4 regions of the Clostridium sp. 19966 genome follow, and region 3 is predicted to be linked to each of the others. Evidence: riboswitches for the same ligand, from Rfam matches in the RefSeq annotation. Region 3 holds a riboswitch; each other region holds the start of a gene.
The links. A riboswitch is a leader RNA that binds a small molecule or an ion and turns the genes downstream of it on or off. The one in region 3 is predicted to bind thiamine pyrophosphate.
Positions count from the first base shown of each region.

Region 1: another riboswitch for thiamine pyrophosphate. It lies ahead of thiM (hydroxyethylthiazole kinase); the one in region 3 lies ahead of thiW (energy coupling factor transporter S component ThiW).
Region 2: another riboswitch for thiamine pyrophosphate. It lies ahead of thiD (bifunctional hydroxymethylpyrimidine kinase/phosphomethylpyrimidine kinase); the one in region 3 lies ahead of thiW (energy coupling factor transporter S component ThiW).
Region 4: another riboswitch for thiamine pyrophosphate. It lies ahead of thiT (energy-coupled thiamine transporter ThiT); the one in region 3 lies ahead of thiW (energy coupling factor transporter S component ThiW).

Region 1 covers NZ_JACTOJ010000035.1:6,476-11,528, reverse strand. The annotation lists gene IAI10_RS22235 (ABC transporter ATP-binding protein) at 1-736, shown strand, start outside; gene IAI10_RS22230 (ABC transporter permease subunit) at 739-1,542, shown strand; gene IAI10_RS22225 (ABC transporter permease subunit) at 1,590-2,381, shown strand; TPP riboswitch at 2,439-2,549, shown strand; gene thiM (hydroxyethylthiazole kinase) at 2,649-3,485, shown strand; gene thiE (thiamine phosphate synthase) at 3,475-4,089, shown strand; gene IAI10_RS22210 (HAD-IA family hydrolase) at 4,196-4,915, opposite strand.
Region 2 covers NZ_JACTOJ010000006.1:224,821-229,873, reverse strand. The annotation lists gene IAI10_RS08670 (extracellular solute-binding protein) at 1-4, shown strand, start outside; gene IAI10_RS08665 (sugar ABC transporter permease) at 102-980, shown strand; gene IAI10_RS08660 (carbohydrate ABC transporter permease) at 996-1,874, shown strand; gene IAI10_RS08655 (aromatic acid exporter family protein) at 1,945-2,925, shown strand; TPP riboswitch at 2,966-3,075, shown strand; gene thiD (bifunctional hydroxymethylpyrimidine kinase/phosphomethylpyrimidine kinase) at 3,198-4,007, shown strand; gene cytX (putative hydroxymethylpyrimidine transporter CytX) at 4,000-5,053, shown strand, end outside.
Region 3 covers NZ_JACTOJ010000023.1:31,846-36,898, reverse strand. The annotation lists gene IAI10_RS19240 (VOC family protein) at 473-886, opposite strand; gene thiM (hydroxyethylthiazole kinase) at 1,055-1,852, opposite strand; gene thiW (energy coupling factor transporter S component ThiW) at 1,836-2,399, opposite strand; TPP riboswitch at 2,708-2,814, opposite strand; gene IAI10_RS19225 ((deoxy)nucleoside triphosphate pyrophosphohydrolase) at 2,912-3,316, opposite strand; gene IAI10_RS19220 (radical SAM protein) at 4,091-5,053, shown strand, end outside.
Region 4 covers NZ_JACTOJ010000009.1:154,298-159,350, forward strand. The annotation lists gene IAI10_RS11530 (hypothetical protein) at 141-974, shown strand; gene IAI10_RS11535 (Mrp/NBP35 family ATP-binding protein) at 995-1,828, shown strand; gene IAI10_RS11540 (ferredoxin) at 1,904-2,092, shown strand; gene thiT (energy-coupled thiamine transporter ThiT) at 2,213-2,842, opposite strand; TPP riboswitch at 2,924-3,028, opposite strand; gene IAI10_RS11550 (hypothetical protein) at 3,057-3,233, opposite strand; gene IAI10_RS11555 (PadR family transcriptional regulator) at 3,292-3,744, opposite strand; gene IAI10_RS11560 (DUF3048 domain-containing protein) at 3,831-4,847, opposite strand.

The DNA of each region.
Region 1 (5,053 bases), on a different contig from region 3:
ACTGGGACTTATTTATCCTACCAGCGGCAGTGCTACTATTTTTGGGAAAAATTGTGTGCAGCATCCCGAAGTAAGAAAAGAACTTGGATATCTTCCTTCAGAGGTATTTTATTATGATAATATGAAAGTCATAGATCTTTTAAAATATTCGGCTAGTTTTTATAAAAAAGATTGCACTAAAAGGATTAATGAGCTTGCAGAAATAATGGATTTAGATCTAAAAAAGAAAATTGATGATCTTTCCTTTGGTAATAAAAAGAAGGTTGGTATTGTTCAGGGACTTCTCCATGAGCCAAAGCTAATCATACTTGATGAGCCTACCAGCGGGCTAGATCCACTCATGCAGCAAAGATTTTTTCAGCTCCTTGAAAAAGAGAATGAAAGAGGGGCTACCATATTTTTCTCTTCACATATTTTAAGTGAAGTACAGAAAATGTGCAGCAGAGTTGCCTTTATAAAGGAAGGAAAAATAATCAAGCTTGAAAAGATGAGTACTCTCCAGGAAAACAGCTATAAGAAGATTAGTATTGAAGCTAAAGCCGTGATGGACAAGAATTTCTTTACTATTGATGGAGTTAGCGGGCTTAATGTGAATGGGAATACGGTTAACTTCATATATAAGGGAAATCTCAATCCTGTCATGAAAAAGGTTTCGGAAATTGATATTAAAAATATATCCATTGTGGATCCAGATCTTGAAGAAATCTTCATGCATTATTATGCAAAGGAGGAGTAAGCATGAATATGTTTTTACATGAACTTAAAGCTATGCGTAAATCAGCCGCAATATGGGCAGCAAGTTTAATAGCTTTAGCTGTAATCTTCCTATCCATATATCCCAGCATGGCTAATGATGCTGCTGATTATAAAAAATTACTGAGCAATTATCCAGAAACGGTAAGGGCTATGCTTGGAATAAACTTGGATTACATTACATCGATTTTGGGCTTTTACTCCATGTCCTTTTCTTTTATTTTGCTATGTGGAGCAGTTCAGGCTATGAATTTAGGAGTAGCTATTTTATCAAAGGAAAGCAGGGAAAGAACAGCAGATTTTCTTTTGGTTAAGCCAGTGTCACGTGTCTCCATAGTTACTGCAAAGCTTTCAGCTGCTTTTACTAGCATAGTCATTACTAATGTGGTTTTTTATGCCGCTGCCTATGTAATAGCTAACATTGTCAAAACCAGTAATTATGATAGTAAGCGGTTTTTCATGATTAATCTTACTATGTTTTTTATACAACTGATTTTTATAGCTCTTGGAGTCCTAGTTTCGGTATTTTTTAAGAAGCTGAAATCTGTGCTTCCAATATCCCTTGGGGTAGTTTTTGGATTATATATGATTGGTGCTTTGATTTCTACAGATAAGAACAATGCTTTAACTCGCTTTATATCTCCTTTTAAATATTTTGACACCACTTATATAATAAAGAACGGAAGCTATGAGAGCTCCTATTTAATCGTAAGTTTAATTATAATACTTATATCGGTATTGATTAGTTATGTTGTTTATATTAAGAAGGATATTCATGCAGTAAGTTAGAGCTCGATGATTTTTATGTGTAAAAAATAAATATGGGAGGATTAATTATGAATATTTTTTTCAGGGAATTAAAGGCTAATGCAAAAGCTTTAATCATATGGAGCATATGTATGTTTTTATTTGTCTTGAGCGGTATGGGTAAATATACAGCATACTCCTCTGGGGCAAATAATGATATTTTTAATAAAATGCCTCACACCATAAAAGCATTGTTTGGATTTGGAGCCTTTGATGTAACCAGTATGAGCGGATTCTTTGCTTTCCTATTTTCCTATATTGTGTTAACTACAGCCATTCATGCAGCACTTATAGGAAGCGGTATTATAGCCAAAGAGGAAAGAGATAAAACTACGGAGTTTTTGATGGTAAAGCCTGTATCCAGGATTACCATAATAAATGCAAAATTTATTGCAGCTTTAATAAATGTGATAATTATTAATTTAGTTACTTTGGCATCGTCAATAGCTATGGTAAGAGTATACAATAAGGGAAAGGATATTTCTCATGAGATAATATTATTTTTTATAAGCATGTTTATTGTTCAGCTGATATTTTTATCCCTTGGAGCTATGCTTTCTGCTGTAATGAAAAAGTCTAAGGCTTCGGGATCTTATGTTACTTCAATATTATTGGGTTCTTATGTGGTGTCTAAAGTCACAGATTTAACAGATAAGGTGAATGCTCTCAATGTACTTTCCCCTTTTAAGTATTTTAGCTATGAAAATATTGTAAGGGGTGAAAATTTAAATTTTGTTATTGTGATTTTATCTTTAGTACTCATTGCAATTTTTTCAGCTTCCACTTACTTCTTTTACTTAAAGAGAGATTTGAAGGTATGATAAGCAATTGTACTTTAGTCAATATTATGCTATTATAAAGTCATAAAATTGAATAGTTATTTGACACAGGGGAGTTGGATTGGCCAGCTGAGATTAGAAACCATAATTTCTTAACCCTATGACCTGAACTGGGTAATGCCAGCGTAGGAAGTTGTTTATTATTTGTTATTATAAAAGCATAAATCCTATGGGTTCATGCTTTTTTTAATGAGTAATATCAACATTTTCAAAAAATCATAACAATTTATTTTGGAGGTGTTTGTAAAAATGAAAATCAATGAAAAAATTTCAGAGGCTTTGGACAATGTAAGGAAGAAAACCCCGTTAGTACACCATATAACAAATTATGTTACTGTTAATGATTGTGCAAATATAACCTTAGCCCTTGGCGGATCACCAGTTATGGCAGACGATATTAATGAAGTGCGGGATATGATAGCTTTTGCTTCTGCCTTTGTAATAAATATAGGAACTTTAAATTCAAGAACTGTGGAATCCATGCTTGAAGGCGGAAAGAGAGCTAATGAGCTGAACATTCCAGTGATTTTAGATCCTGTGGGAGCAGGAGCTACGCCTTACAGGACTGAAGCAGCTAAAAAGATAATGGAACAGGTAAAGTTATCAGTAATAAGAGGAAACTTATCTGAAATAAAAACCTTATATGGAATTGAGACTCAAACTAAAGGTGTAGATTCAGGAGAGCTTATAGATGAAAGCGCTGATGAGTTTACTACAGCGAAAAAGGTGGCAAGAGATTTTGCAAAGAAGATAAATGCAGTGGTGGCTATAACAGGAGCGGTAGATATTATAACAGATGGCAGCAAATTATATACTGCACATAATGGACACAAGATAATGTCTAAAATAACAGGAACAGGCTGCATGTGTACATCGCTTATAGGTTCTTTTTTAGGGGCGGTAGAGGATAAGCTTGTAGCAGCTCTAGCTGGAATTGTTTCTATGAGCTTAGCTGGAGAGATAGCTTATGAAAATTTAGAGAAGAATAATGAAGGTACCGGGACTTTAAGAACAAGAATAATAGATGCTGTCTATAATTTAGATGAAAAAACAATATTGGAAAGAGGCAAAATAAATGAAGAGTAATATAAATTATAAGCTTTATCTTGTGACAGATAGAGGAATATTAAAAGGAAGGGATATAGCTGAGGCTGTGGAGGCTGCTATAAAAGGCGGGGTTACATTAGTGCAGCTTAGAGAAAAAGATATAAGCACTATGGATTTCTACAATGTAGCTCTTAAGGTTAGAGCTGTTACTCGCAAATATAATATACCGTTGATAATAAATGATAGAATAGATATTGCGCTAGCTATTGATGCAGAGGGAATTCATGTTGGACAATCTGATATGCCGTGCAGTATTACAAGAAAATTAGTTGGAGATAAGATTGTAGGTGTGTCAGCAGCTACTATAGAAGAGGCCATAGAGGCTGAGAAAAACGGAGCTGATTACATAGGAGTAGGAGCAGTATTCCCAACAAGCACAAAGGAGGATGCCAGAGCTGTTTCAATTGAGTTGCTTAGCAAGATAAAAGACACTGTTTCTATTCCAGTGGTAGCTATTGGAGGAATCAATTCAAAGAATGTTGATTTATTAAAACCAGCTAATATTGATGGAATAGCAGTAATATCGGATATTCTAGCTAAAGAGGACATCACTTTAGCTTCAAAGCGATTAGCTATATTTTAAGCTATGTTTTATAATGATGCTGTAAATGGAAAGCAGTCTAAAGCAGTAAAGCTTTTAGGCTGCTTCATTAACTTCAGAAAGAAGCAGTCTGCGGGCTATTAAAGTCTTAACTTCTTATCAATATATTTTTTAAATTCAACAGATTGTTGATTGGTTTATATTTTCTATTAAATAATTTATTATACCTATATAATCTTTTGTCTCTGCACATGACAAAAGAAGTTATTCCAAGCTTTAGCGCACCCTTGCAGTTTAGTATACTGTCATCAATAAATATCGCCTCTTCAGATTTAATATGAAGCTCCTCCAGTGCAGTTTTGTACATTAATTCATTAGGTTTTGTGACGCCTTTTTTCGAGGAAATCACAAAGGAAGAAAAATAATCTCTTAACCCAGCAGCCTTAAATACATTCTCTAGAGATGGCCATGCATCTGAAACTACGGCTAATTTATAATGCTTGCTTAGCTCTGGAATTACTTCATATACATCACTAAAAAAGGTGTATTTGCTATAGTTATATACATGGTCTTTAGCAATGCTTTCCACTGCCTCTTTTTCTAACTTAAGTTCAGGAAGGCAAGTAGAAAATATTTCATAGTACCTTAAAAAATGCTTGTATTCTTCAGCTTCATCCATGATTAGATTTTGCTTATTTATATATTCTCCGGCTTTATTAAAAGCTGACTTTCTAGCTGAAGAAGATAGGGAATAGAATTTACCTTTGTCCACATATGAGAAAAAGTTAGGGGTTATGTGCCAGTGACCAGTGGCAGATACATTCAGTACCCTGCCTGAATCTAATAAAATTCCTTTAATATCATACATTTTAAAACATATCCTTTCAAACTAAATAAATGTTAATATATAAGAATAGTAATATCAAGGTTTATATATATAAACAGGATTTTCTTGAAAAACATATGATAGCAGCTTGAATACAATTCAATAACAATAGAAATTTAT
Region 2 (5,053 bases), on a different contig from region 3:
ATGATTTAACAGAAAATGAAGTAGAAGGATATGTTTTAAATCAGTGTTTTAGCTAAACACTGATTTAAAACAGAACCTAATAAAAAGAAAGGAATGATTTTGTGGATATAATCAGAAGAAATAAAAAATATATTATTGCAGGCTTAGGTCCCGCTTTAATTATTTATATGCTGTTTGTTATAATTCCGATTTTCAGATCATTTTATTATGGATTTATGGATTGGAATGGAATTGGAGTAGCAAAATATATAGGACTTGAAAATTTTAAACAAATTCTAGTTGATCCTTATTTCTGGAAATCATTTAAAAACAATATCTATGTAGTTATAGCATCAATACTTGGACAAATTCCTATTGCTCTTGTACTTGCGATTATTTTAAGTAGAAAACTTAAAGGCGTAAAGTTCTTTAGGACAGTATATTTTCTTCCTATGGTAGTTTCAACTGTTGTAGTAGCTTTACTCTGGTCAAATATTTTTAATTCCCAAATAGGTATTTTAAATAATTTTTTAAAATTTATAGGACTCAAAAGTTTAGCTCAAAATTGGCTTGGAAATCCAAAGATTGCAATATTTTCAGCGTGCATACCAATTATTTGGCAGTTTGTTGGCTTATACTTTATTATTTTTCTTGCAGCAATACAAAATATTTCTGAATCTTTATTTGAAGCTGCTGAAATTGACGGAGCTACAGAAACACAAAAGTTTATGTCTATAACTTTCCCAATGCTATGGGATACAATTAAAGTAGCTGTGGTTTTATGTATATCAGGAAGTATGAAAGCTTTTGACTTAATTTATGTTATGACTGGCGGTGGACCGGGACGTTCTACAGAACTAATGGCTATTTATATGTACAATAAGACCTTTACTGTTTATAAATATGGCTATGGAAGCGCAGTTTCTCTTGTTATTTTTGTAATTAGCTTATTCTTTATATTATTGAGTCAAAAATTAATGAAAACCAAGGATGTAGTTTAAAGGAGGGTGGGAATTATGCAAAATAATATAACTCATAAAAATATAGATAAAGAAAATGAAAGAAGTAGAATAAAAAATAAAATTGTAAAATTACTTATGTATGCTGTTTTAATAATATTTGGAGTACTTAATATCTATCCTTTAATATGGATGCTTTTTACTTCATTTAGGACAAATCGGGAAATTTCAAGAAGTACTTTTGCACTACCTACTGAATTACATTTTGAAAACTATGTACATGCATGGAAAACTGCAAATATTGGAGAGTATTTTATAAATAGTGTAATCGTAGCTGTAATTTCTATCATAATCACCATATTTATAGGTGCAATGGCGGCCTATGTCCTAGCAAAGTTTAAATTTAAATCAAGCGGATTTATATATGCACTTTTTATTTTTGGTATGATAATACCGGTGCATGCTTTATTGGTGCCTTTATTTATTCAAATGAGATCATTGGGTTTGCTGAATACTAGATGGGCGTTAATAATGCCTTATATAGCTTTTGGATTTCCCATAACTGTATTTATTTTAGTGTCTTTTATGAAGGCTTTTCCTGATGATATTGAAGAAGCAGCAGTAATTGATGGCTGCGGAATACCAAGGCTTTTTCTTCAGATTATTCTTCCTATGACTAGGCCAGCAATTGCAACGGTTACTGTATTAAATTTCCTTACTAATTGGAATGAATTTTCTTTTGCATTAGTGCTCATATCTAACGAAAAATTAAAAACTCTCCCTATAGGACTTGTTAATTTCGTAGGTGGATATTCCAGTGATTATTCTCAGATGATGGCTGCCATGGTAATAGCGGTAGTACCTACTATAATATTATATATATTCTTACAAGAATATATAATTAAAGGTATGACTCAAGGTGCAGTAAAAGATTAAAAAAGCTGCCGCATCAGTGAAATTGCATGATATAATAAAATAAAAATATTCACTTAAGGATTTGATACTTATGAAAAAAATAATTGGACTTAGGACTGTAAAAACTGCAGTTGGAGCAAGTATATCAATTATAATAGCCGAATTTTTTGGCTTAAAATATGCAGCAGCGGCTGGAGTTATAACTATACTGAGTCTTCAAAATACTAAAAAAGCATCTATAACTATAGCTTTTCAAAGAATTTGTTCCACAGTGCTGGCGTTATTTATAAGTTCTATTTTATTTGTAATTTTGGGATATAACGCTGTTACCTTCGGAGTATACCTTATTATTTTTATTCCAGCCGCTGTATATCTTAAGCTTACAGATGGTATTGTGGTGAGTTCGGTTTTGGTTACTCATTTGTTAGTAGAAAAATCCATAGCTCTCTTCTGGATGAAAAATGAAATGCTGCTTATGGCTATAGGAGCTGGGAGTGCAATATTATTAAATTTTTATATGCCAAACACAGAGAAAAAAATAAAGAATATACAAAAGGAAATAGAGGAATTAATAAAAAAAATACTGCTTAATATGGCCTATACTCTAAGAAACAAGGCTGTTAATATAGAAGAAGAAAAAATGTTTCGAAATCTAGAAGATAAGCTTAGAGAGGGCAGTGAACTAGCTTATAGAAATGTTAATAATTATATATTAAATGATGCAAAATATTATCTTAAGTATATGGAAATGAGGAAGCTTCAGTTTGATATATTAAAATATATGAGAAAACATTTTACTAAATTTTATATGACCTTTGATCAAACTGAGCTGGTAGCTAATGTAACAGAAAAAATAGCAGCTGAGCTTCAGGAATATAATAGAGGATATGCCTTGATAGAGGAATTAAATAAGCTGCTGAAGGAATTTAAGCTGCAAGGACTTCCAAAGACTAGAGAAGAATTTGAAAATAGAGCCATGCTTTATCAGTTCTTAAATGACTTAGAGTATTTTTTAGAGATAAAAATTAATTTTGCAGAGGATATGCTAGAAAAAGACAGTGACAAAGCATAGCATATATGATAGAATTTACGTGAAATAAATAAAAATTAATAATCTGTGCTAGGGGGGCTGATGTATGTCAGCTGAGATAGGGGACGGTATCCCTTGACTCTTACACCTGAACTGGTTAAGACCAGCGTAGGGAAGCAATGGTGTTTAAAAAATGCAGCTTCTGGCTGCATTTTTCATTAATATAACCTTTTGTTAAAAATAGAGCTGAGAATAAACAAAGCTCCCCTTCACAGATTTGATGAGGGGGATTTTTTATGCACAAAAACAGTAGAATATTTACAGCACTTACTATAGCAGGTTCAGATAGCTGCGGAGGAGCAGGAATACAGGCTGATTTAAAGTCTTTTTCAGCAAATGGGGTTTTTGGCATGAGCGTTATTACAGCTATAACAGCTCAAAATACTCAAGGCGTGTTTGCGATTCAAGATATAACTGCGGATATGATAGAGAAGCAAATTGAAGTGATTTTTGATGATATAAAAGTTGATGCTATAAAAATAGGAATGGTATCTAAGATAGAATCAATTAAAGCAATAAGCAATTCTCTGAGAAAAATAGAGAATTTGCCTCCAGTGGTTTTGGATCCTGTGATGGTATCAAAAAGTGGATTTAAACTTCTTTCGGAAGACGCAAAGGAAACATTGATAAAAGAACTATTTCCTTTAGCAAAGCTTATAACTCCTAATTTGCCAGAGGCAGAAGAAATTTTAAATTTAAAAATAGAAAACATACAGAAAATGAAGAAAGCTGCCGAGGAATTAAAAAAATTAGGACCTAAAAATATATTGGTTAAAGGTGGGCATCTTGAAGATGCGGCTACAGATATATTTTTCGATGGAATAGATTTTATAAGCTTTAAGCAAGAGAGAATAAATACTAAAAATACCCATGGAACTGGATGCACTCTTTCTTCAGCTATAGCCGCAAACCTAGCTAAGGGAATGAATATTAAAACAGCGGTTACTGAAGGAAAAAAATATATAACTATGGCTATAGAGCATAGCATTGAATTAGGAAAGGGAGTAGGTCCAACTAATCATTTTTATGACTTATACAGAAAGGCGGGCATGTTAAATGAATAAAAAAATAGGATTTTTTAATATGACAGCTCTTTGGTTTGGAGCGGCCATATCCTTATCTGAAATGATGACTGGAGGACTTTTAACAGATGCTGGATTCAAAAAAGCTGTTATGGGCATATTGATTGGTCATGCAATAGGTGCGGCTATATTAGCCGCTGGAGCATATATAGGAGCTAGTTCAAAGCTTGCCGCTATGGAATCTACTTCTAGATCCTTTGGAAAGCTTGGAACAAAATTATTTGCATCTCTAAATGTGATTCAGCTTATAGGATGGACCACAATTATGATAATAGTTGGGGCAAGAGCCTTTGGGGATGTGAGCAATGGATATTTTGGTATCCAAACTAATCTGGTTTGGGTATTTGTTATTGGAGCTTTGGTATTTTTGTGGATCTTTATGGGCATGAATGGAATGAAATATATAAATACAGGAGCAGTAATTCTTTTGCTTTTTATGACCTTGGTTATGACCATTCAAATTTTTACTGGAAAAAGCGATATAATTAATGCTGGAGGAAAGGGCATGAGTTTAGGAAGTATAATAGAACTCAACGTATTGATGCCTTTATCTTGGCTTCCATTAGCTGGCGATTATACTAGATTTGGTACCAGTAGAAAATTTTCAACTTTAGGATGCTTTTTAGGATATTTTATAGGAAGTTCCTGGATGTATATTGCAGGAGTAGCTTCAAGTTTGGTTACTGGGGACAGCGATCCTACTAAGATATTTACTACTATGCATTTTGGAATAGTTGCGCTTTTGATAATACTTTTGTCAACTATTACAACTACTTTTATGGATGCTTATTCAGCAGGGGTAAGTATTATCAATGTGAGTGATAAAATAGATGAAAAATTAGCTGCGTTATTCATTACGGTGGCAGCTACATTAATGGCTTTATTTTTCCCTATGGAGCAGTATGAAAACTTTTTATATTTTATAGGGTCTGTATTTGCTCCGCTTTTTTCAATAGTTTTTGCAGATTATTTTATATTTAAAAAATATTCTTCAGAGGATAATAAAATATTTAAAATAGATTTGCTGG
Region 3 (5,053 bases):
TCTTAATTTTGCTGAGTGAAAAAGCTGCTTACTAAGAGAGCAGAATTAACAAAAATGATGTGAAATAATAATAAATAGCAGAATCTATATGTCGTTTTTGTGAAAGCAGCAATATATATGAAGTGATTGAAGACTATATGAAAAAATAGCTACGATAGCACATGAATGCTATCAATTTACTAGTATCATCACATGTACATTGGACAAAATAGTAAGGTAATAACAAAAATAAATTTTAATTTTAGGAGGGATATATTTTATGAGCAGAAAAGATGACTCTTCTACTAATCAAGGGAAAAAGCGAAAAAAAGAAAATAGTTCAGGAACTAAAGCTGTTAAGAAAAAATAAATAGGATGATATTCTGAGCATCAGAGGAAAGTCCTTGCATTTTGCAAGGACCTTATTTTTGCTAAGCTTAATCAGCCTAGGAGTAACTATGTAAAAAGTTTTTAGCCAAAATGAAACTTAAGACTATTCTTCTGTGCTAAGCTGCCATCCTATGCCAAACTTATCTATGATATAACCGTAGCATTTACTCCAAAAGGTTTTTTGAAGTTCCATAATTACCTTACCATTCGTCTTTAATTCATTGAAAATTCTCTTGATTTCTTCCTCGTCTTTACTAGTAAATATGAGATTAATGTTGTTTCCAAAAGTTACGGACATATCTTGTGCTGTATCGGAGAACATGATAGTACTTCCATCAATTTTAAGTTCACCGTGGAGCACTAATTTTTTTGTTTCTTCCGTCATTGGAAAAGCTTTATTCGCAGGCATATCACCATATAACATGATTTTAGGCTTTTCAGTTTTAAAAACTTGAGAATAAAATTCTAATGCTTCGCCGCAATTTCCATTAAAGTTTAAATAGGTTTGTATAGACATGTTCTTCACTCCTTTTTTATTCTTACGTATTCTTTTATTATCTTATTATAATAAATAATAAGATATATTACAATTTATTTAAACCTAAAAAATAAGAAGTTATTCAAGGGATGCTCTGTTTCTATTTAATGGACAACTAACGAAGAAGCATAGTGCATATTAATATACTTATATGATAGTGCATTTAATTTTTTCCACTAGAGTATCATCAGAAATACTAAATATATTATCTATAAGCTCAGTCCTAAAGCTTGCTGTACCTTTGGCATTTTCAGAAAGTTCACCGCATATTCCCATTAGAGCTGTCGCTAGAACAGCTCCATTAAGTAGGTCTCCAGAGGAAATATAACTTGCTGTAAGTGCTGTGAGCATGCAGCCTGTGCCGGTTATCATAGACAGCATCTCACAGCCATTTCTTATTATATAAGTGTAAGTGCCATTGGTTATTACATCTAAAATTCCTGTGACTGCAACAATGGAGCCTGTTTTTAACGACAATGCTTTTAACATACTTATAGTTTCAGATATATTTTCCTCTGTTACAATATCGGATTGTCCAACATCAATTCCTTTTGCAGTATTTTTGATATTACAAAGTGCCTTTATTTCAGACATATTGCCCTTAATTATATTGGGATGGCACTTTTCAATGTATTGTTTTGCGTAATCCAGACGAAGCTTGCTGCAGCCTGCCCCTACAAGATCAATTATGTGGGGAATACTATTTTTATTGGCGGTCTCTCCTGAAATAAGCATGGACTTCATTCTAACATCTGTTATATTTCCAAGATTAACTGCTAATGCCTTTGAAGCAGCAGTGATTTCGGCTACCTCTAAAGGATGCTCCGCCATAATAGGTTTTCCGCCAACAGCAAGTACCACATTTGCACAATCATTTATTGAAATTGGATTTGTGATGCAGTGAATCAGTGGCTTTTCAAGCTTAACACTATGCTTGATTTGCAGTAAGCTCTTTATCATCATTTCTTGCTCTATCACATACCTTTGCCCCCAGTATTTTTTGAGTTTTTGAAAGTATTCCTATTTTACTTAATGCTCTTAGGAATAGGAAAGCAATTGTTCCTCCGATAATGGTTGCTGTAAAAAATAAGGGCATGTAAAATAACCAGGTAAGACCGGATCTGCCCCAGATAAATCTCATCACAGGATAGGAGGCTAAAGCTCCAACAATTCCAGTTCCTATAACTTCACCTAAAACTGCAAAAATTATCTTTCCATTAGATTTTCTATATAAAATTCCAGATAAGGCAGCGCCAAATACTGCACCAGTTAAAGCTAAAGGTGGGATTCCCATTAGTGACATTCTTATAATTCCTATCATTACAGCACATAAAAGTGCGTACCAAGGTCCAAGAATTACAGCGCATACAATGTTAATAACGCTAGACATAGGGCACATTCCTTCCACACGCAATATTGGTGAAATTACAACGCCCATAGCAACCAGCATTGCCAGCATGATTTTGTTTAATAATTTTGAGTTTCTTTCCATAATAAAAAACCTCCATAATAATGTTTATTTTCCTGCCACGTCATACAGAAAATAAACATATCATGAAGGTATAGCTGCAGTGCACCTAAATAGCAATTTTCTATATGACATAGGCCATATAATTCGGTCGAAGCTCAAAAGCTTCCTCTCACCTTGAAACACAAGTTCCCTCGCTATTTAGTTATATTTTTGCTATATAAGTTCAAGACGCTCCTCTATCACTTACCAAAGAAAAAATCTTTGAAGCATAAAAAATGGAATATACCTAAATAAGGCATATTCCATCTATACTCATAAAATATATAAACAAAAGCACAAATCAAATATTTCCTTACGTCGGCATTATCCGAATCAAGTTGTGGGTCGAAGTTTAAACTTCCTCTCAGCCTGCATACAAGCTCCCCTTTTCGAAAAGAATTATAACACATACGGTTAAGAATTTCAATATATAAGACAATTACTTAGTAAACACAGTCATATCCGCCTGTATTTAAGGAAGCTAAAGGCTTCCCTTAAAACATAGTATTCTCTTTAGCTAGCTGCTCCATAGCTGGAATATCTGCAGGGGCCCATTTTAGGGATGCTAAATTTTCTCTCTTGAGCCATATTAGCTTTGAATGCTCCTTAGCAGTAGGAAAACCTTCTGACAATTTACATTTCACGGTTATTAAATTTACTACAAAGGCTTCATATTCATGAGTATTATCATTAAACTCTTCTATAAATTCAACTCTACAATCAAGTTCTTCTCTTATTTCTCTTTCTATAGCTGCTTTCAAATCCTCGCCTTTTTCAATCTTTCCGCCGGGGAACTCCCACAGGTTTGGCATATTCATCTTTGGAGAGCGAAGAGCACACAATATTTCTTTATTCTCATTTTCAATAATTGCTCCTACAACTTTTAATAACTTTTTCATAACAAAATCACCCTTAATCAGTTTATCATAAAATTCATATATTTTTTGATTTTTACATATGGAAACTGCAAAAAAAGCTAAAAAATATATAAAACTGTTAAAAAATTTGCTTACATTCACAATGAATATTGATATATTATGTAAAATAACTTATAATATACCATATGAAAGGAATGGTATAAATGGAAAATAAATCTAAAAAGATTAAATTAAATCCAGCCTTCGTAAATAACACTAGCAAGGATAAAAAGACAAAAATAGTATGTGCTACTGGTTCCTGTCTAGTAAATAATGACTAATCTAAATTCCTGAACTAAAGGTGCTTTTGTTCATGGAATTCAGTACATGAACAAAACACTTTTACTAGTGATATGTCCATAACCTGCATTTCAAAGCTATTAAATCATAATGAAATTACTATTAAGCATTTGGTACTATTCCTTTATTTTTAATCATTACATATAAAAGCTGTTAAAAATTTGCCAGCATAATTTATAAGTAAATTATGTAAAGCAATTTATAATTACTATGTTGAAAGGAGTGGTGTAAAGTGGAAAACAAAAAGAACAAAGTTAAATTAAATCCAGCCTTCGTAAATAATACCAGCAAAGACAAAAAGACTAAAGTAGTATGCGCAACAGGTGCTTGCTTACCAGTTGAACTATAAGCAAAATTCCTAAAATAAAAGTGTTTTGGCTCTGCTTTAAGTCAGTGTAAAAAACAACTCTGACTTAAAACAGAGGCCAATTACTGAATTTTAAGGGGAGGGATATATTGTATTATTTTAATTATGATTTCATTTTAGTGGCAAATACCGTTGAAGATACGTATTTTGCTTTTAATAGGAAGACTAAAGACAAGTACTTTTTTAATGAAGATATGTTTATATTATTATCCATGCTCCATGATGAATGTATGGAAGACAGTTCCATCGATGAATTATATGAAGCTTCTTTGATTGAGGATTTGAAGGGTAAAAAATTTATTATATCGTATCCCACACCTTGCAAGTGCTCAAATATAAGGATTATGAATAAGGAATTTCCATTGAAAAGAGTATTTTTAGAGATAAGCAAGAAATGCAATCTATACTGCCAGCATTGTTATGCCAATGCTTCGGGAAAAGAAGAAGACAGCTTAAGCTATGAGAAGATTTGCAGCTTGATTGATGAAGCTGCAGAGCTGGGAGCCTATACTTTTCAAATCACGGGAGGGGAACCCTTTCTTAGAGAAGATATCAACGATATTATAAGGTATTTGTGGAAGAAAGGTTTTTTGATTACTGTGTATTCTAATCTTACTGTGCTGTCTGAGGAAAATTTGAAAACAATAGTTGAATGTGCTGTCCATGTTAATACCAGTCTTGATTATGCTGATGCTGATAAACATGATCAATTTCGAGGCAAGAGAAATGCATTTGAAGAAACTATAGCTAATATTAAAAAGGTAAAAAGTAAAACTGATAACATAGCCGTAAACATAGTAGTAAATAATAAGACAGATGAAGAAATCAATAAATTAATAAATTTCATCAAATTTGATTTAAAACTGAACTATCATGCAGATGTTATAAAACCCATAGGCAGGGGGAAAGATTATAAGCTTACTCAGCATGATATAGAGGCTTATGTATATGCAAATTATATTTGCAGCACAGAGGAGCTCTGCCATATAAGCAGCGGTTTCGGCATTCAGAAGGATTTAGTCTACGGGTATAATTGCAATGCAGGAAAGGAT
Region 4 (5,053 bases), on a different contig from region 3:
TATGGTGATTATAAGGCTTGGAATTTTGCTGTTATTAATAATACATAAGTAAATATATTACGTATTATTAAGCACTAGGTTAAATATATAATTAAATATAATCTGATGTTAAAAGGGAGGAAGCTGAATAGCTTTTAATTATGATTAAAAAAGGTAAGAAGATAAGTTTGCTTTTGGCTGCTATGATAATAAGTGCATCAACGGCGGGATGCAGTAAAATAAATGAAGCTGAAGTAAAATTGGGATTTAAAAACACTGATTTTGAATATATTAAAAATAATAAAGCGGATAAAGTAGTAATAGCTAACACCAGGGACGTGGGATATAAGTTCACAGTAACTGATAAGAGTACCATAATGGATTTGTATGATATATTATCTTCAGCAAAAAAGGCAGAACAAAAATCTCAGTTAGATCCTGATTATACCCTTGAAATATATGAGGGAAAAACCATAAATAAGTTTAACTACGTGGTAGGAGTAGATAAAAAAAACTACGGCAATCTTTATGACAATCAAAAAACTTATATAGTATCCAGCAGATTGGACAATGACATAATAAAGCATCTTTGGGATATAAGAATTCCAAATGACTTTAAAACTACCTATTACGGAACCATAATTCAGTTTATGAAGCAGCACAAGTCTGAGCTTACTAAAAATGGTGGAAGTATAGGCGTAAATATCTTTGATGATACAGATGTGGTAAAGTACATGCTTTCAATGGAAATTGAAGAGTTTAAGTCAGATATATCTAAAACAATTTCATCGGCCCAGCTTGTAAATAAGAATAAGGATAATTTTGATGTTCTTATTACAATGGGTACTCAGGGATATAAAACTAACATATATAAATCTATAATAGATGTTACTTATAAAAAGGATAATAGCGAAAAAAAATACTACGTGGTGAATAAGTATCAAAATGGCAGCTGGGATGTTAAAATAACAGATTCTATGCCAGATGGATTCTAATATTTACAGGAGGAGAAAAAATGAGTAAATGCGATACATGTCCTAGTAAGTCTAGTTGCTCAACCAAGAGCAATAGCTCACAGTGCTCAGTTTTACCAATAAAGCATGGGACTATAAAAAATATAATAGGGATAATAAGCGGCAAAGGTGGAGTGGGTAAGTCTACTGTAACTGGTCTTACCGCTATAGAATTAACGAAGGCTGGGTATAAAGTTGGCGTATTGGATGCGGATATAACAGGACCATCTATGCCTAGAATATTTGGTATAAATAAACAGAGAGCTGAAATAGGCAGGGGACAGGGAGAAGATATAATATTTAAGCCTGTAACCACTTTTAGCGGAATAAAGGTCATATCCATGAACCTTTTAACGGAAGAAGAAGAGCAGCCAGTAATTTGGAGAGGACCTGTAATAAATAATGTATTAAATCAGCTTCTTTCAGATACTGATTGGGGAGATTTAGATTATCTTTTAATAGATATGCCTCCAGGAACTGGTGATACAGCCCTTACTGTAATGCAAAGCTTCCCTATACAATCTTTAGTTATAGTGTCCACACCTCAGGATATGGTATCTATGATAGTTAAGAAAGTTGTAATAATGGCGGAGAAACTTAATGTGCCAATACAAGGTGTAGTAGAGAATATGTCATATGTTCAATGCAAATGTGGAGAGAAAATACAGGTGTTTAGCAAAACTTCAGCAGAGGAACATGCTAAATATTTGGGACTTGAACTTATTGCTGAACTTCCTATAGACCTGGATCTTTCTGAAGCTTTAGGCAGCGGTGAAGTTGAAAGATACATCTTCAGCACAACTAAATATGTGAATATAATTAAAAAATTAGTATAAAATATAAGCATAGAGATTGAGCAAAACAATTTCTATGCTTATTTTAGTATTACAGAAGTAGTGGAGGTGTAAATTATGAAGGCTGAAGTTGATAAGGATACTTGTATTGGGTGTGGATTGTGTCCATCTGTTTGCCCGTCTGTTTTTGACATGGGTGACGATGGGAAGGCAGAATCTGTAGTAGATACGGTTCCAAGCGATGATGAAGATTCAGCAAAGGAGGCTGAAAGCAGTTGTCCTGTAAATGCTATAAGCGTATCTTAGCAGGCGTACAATATACTTATTATTGAGCAAATTTTAAAAACATATATTCAAAAAGGATTGCATTAAAATATTTTAATACAATCCTTTTTAGTTACAAAGTATAATAATCCTTAGATAAGGCTAGTGAGCAGCAGCTAAGCTCTTTGACAACCTTTCTATAGGAAGAACCGCAATAACAACTAGGGTTATTATCAGCTCAGGCAATAAATAGCTGCCGTTATATGTTAAAGAGTACAGATACACATTTTGTGTTCCGGCATCGCTAGCGAAGAAGATAACTCCTGATAAAAAGTGGAATATGAATCTTCCGCTTATGGCAGCTATAGGTGCTATAAATTTCTGATTTCTAAAATAACCAGCTAGTCCTAAACTCATGTATGCAAAAGGATAATCCAAAAGCAGCTGAGCAGGATGCACAATATATGGATCTATAATAAGATTTAAAAGTCCATATACAAATCCAGAAAGAAAACCCACCTCTGGTCCATAAACCAAAGCAAGAAGTATTATAGGAACCATGCTTCCTAAGGTTGTACTTCCTCCAAAGGGTAAGTGTACAAATTTTATAAAGCTTAAAACTACAGAAAGAGCTAAAGCTATACCTATGTGAGTAATCATTCTAGTAGTAAGCTTTACCTTTCTAAATTTATAAATAGCTACTACAACTATAATTATAGCTATTAGGGTAACGATAAAAGCTGGACTTTGGAAAATTGTCTTGAAATTTTCTGCAAAGTTTATTTTTGGCATAAAAAAACCTCCTTTAATATTGAGGGTACTGTAGCATTGAAATAAAAAAACTATCATCCTGGCATAGGACAATAGCTAAAATACATTCAATCACTGCTTCCCTACGCTGGTATTAGCCAGATCAGGTATAAGGGTTGATAAATAAATTCTTTATCTCTCAGCACTGCGGCACCCCTAGCCATATATTTATTTTACCAATATTATATAACTGCTATTAAAAAAAGTCAATTAACTTATCGTTCAGAAGTATGTTATTGTCAAAAGGTATATCTACAGTATCTCCAACTTTTACGCTTTCAGGCAGGGAATTTAATGAAATATCCATAGTATTTCCATTTTCAAAGGCTATGAAAACATCTGTTAAGCTTTTATCTATAATTTTACCTTTCATAATAAAATCACCTCATAGGTATTATTAATCAAAGTTTTAATTAATATACATGAGGTGATTAACCGTAAAGGTCATTAAATACAATTTTAAAAACTTCTAAAGCTTCTTCTATTTTAGGTTGAAGTAAAGATTTTCTATGTTCGTATTCTAGAAGACCAGTTTCAGTTAAAGAATAAATTCTCTGTATCTTCTTATGAGGGTCATCCCAGGCTCCTTTTACAAAATCCTCTTTTTCGAATTTTTTAAGCAGCGGATATATACCTCCAGTGCTAGGCACCCATAAGCCATGAGTGTGCTCCCCAATCTTATGAGATATATCATTTCCATTTGTAGGTCCTAAGCTTAGTATATATAGAACATAAAGAGGGAGCAAACCTTTAGTGAAAACCTGACCTACAGAATCTTTTTCTTTTTGAACCTTTCTCAGCTCAGCTAATTTCTCTTTATATTCTTTGTATAATCTTTTTTCTTCTTCTTTTATTGAATCCTTATCTAAAAATAGATCACTCATATTATAACACCCTTAAAAATTATATAATCATGTAAAGAATACCAGAATAATTATATCATATCTTTTCAATAAGGCTCAACAAAAAATCATCCAATTTCCACGGAGGAATCTTTGTTAATTATGTGCCACCAAATATTGCCTTTGGGAAGAGATATGATTTTATTTTCATTATTTTTAAAGACTACTTGAGATTTTTCGTCTTTCTTTTCCCAAGTTACGCTCTCATATTTTTCTCCATTTATGATATAGGCAGTACCAGCACCGATTAAACCCATGTTTAATCTTAAGTCATCTCTTACCTGCATATCAGAAAATTGTATTACTATTGTTTTAGCAGTTATAGGAGAATTATTTAGCTTATCTATAGCTTCCTCTCCATCCATGTACTTATAATATAGTCCGTTTTCATAGTGATAAGTAGTGGTGTAGCTTTTATTAAATCTTATTGAGATGTCATCGGCCTCTAATTCAGAGTTTGAATCCAGCTTACTATTGAAGTTTGTGAAAATTGATGGAGGTGAAATTTGCTTTTTATCAGCAATCAGCGACCTGATTTTTTCAGAAGAAGTATATAAATTGTGAGGTGCCTTCCTGGATGAATCTCTCCAATAGTAATTTCCATTATGAAGTTCGTTTAGGCTCATAAGATTTTCCTTTTCAATTCTATCCAATGCCTCCGGGCTTCCTCCGCAGTGAGCGAAAGGAAGAGAATATTGAAGAGAAAGAGTTATAAAGTAAGGCCTTACGCTTCGTATAGGACCTATTATGCCTGGAGAGCTGGAGTGGAAAAGAGCAAAAAACCTTGTTATGCCTCCTTCTGCTAATGTTTCATATACTATATCTGCATCTGATAATCCAGATTGAGGCCTAGCAGGCTTTGAGTTTTCTATTATGGCCATGAAAGGAATATTATTGTAAGCCTCCTTGGAAATATTTTTACCTGTGTAAGGTGATATATAAGATAAGTCCTTACTGACAGCTTTTTCTTTTGTTTTATTTTTAATGCTATCATTATTCAATTGAAAAATGCCTGTATAAGCTATTAAGCAAGCAAATAGCAAAAGTGTAAAAGCTATAAAAGTGAATCTAAACTTCTTTATCATAGGTGCCCCCTAAAGATTTCCTTTTAAAATATAGTCTATTCTAAAACTAAAAAAATATGTATTAATTTCTATGTCAACATTTGAATTCCTATAGAAATCGATAAAAATAGAAGGTATTGGGATATAGATTGTGTTATTAAATCGTTAAAACTAAATTTTAAATTGATAAAAAAACTTTTAGGAAGTATAATATGATATACAATATA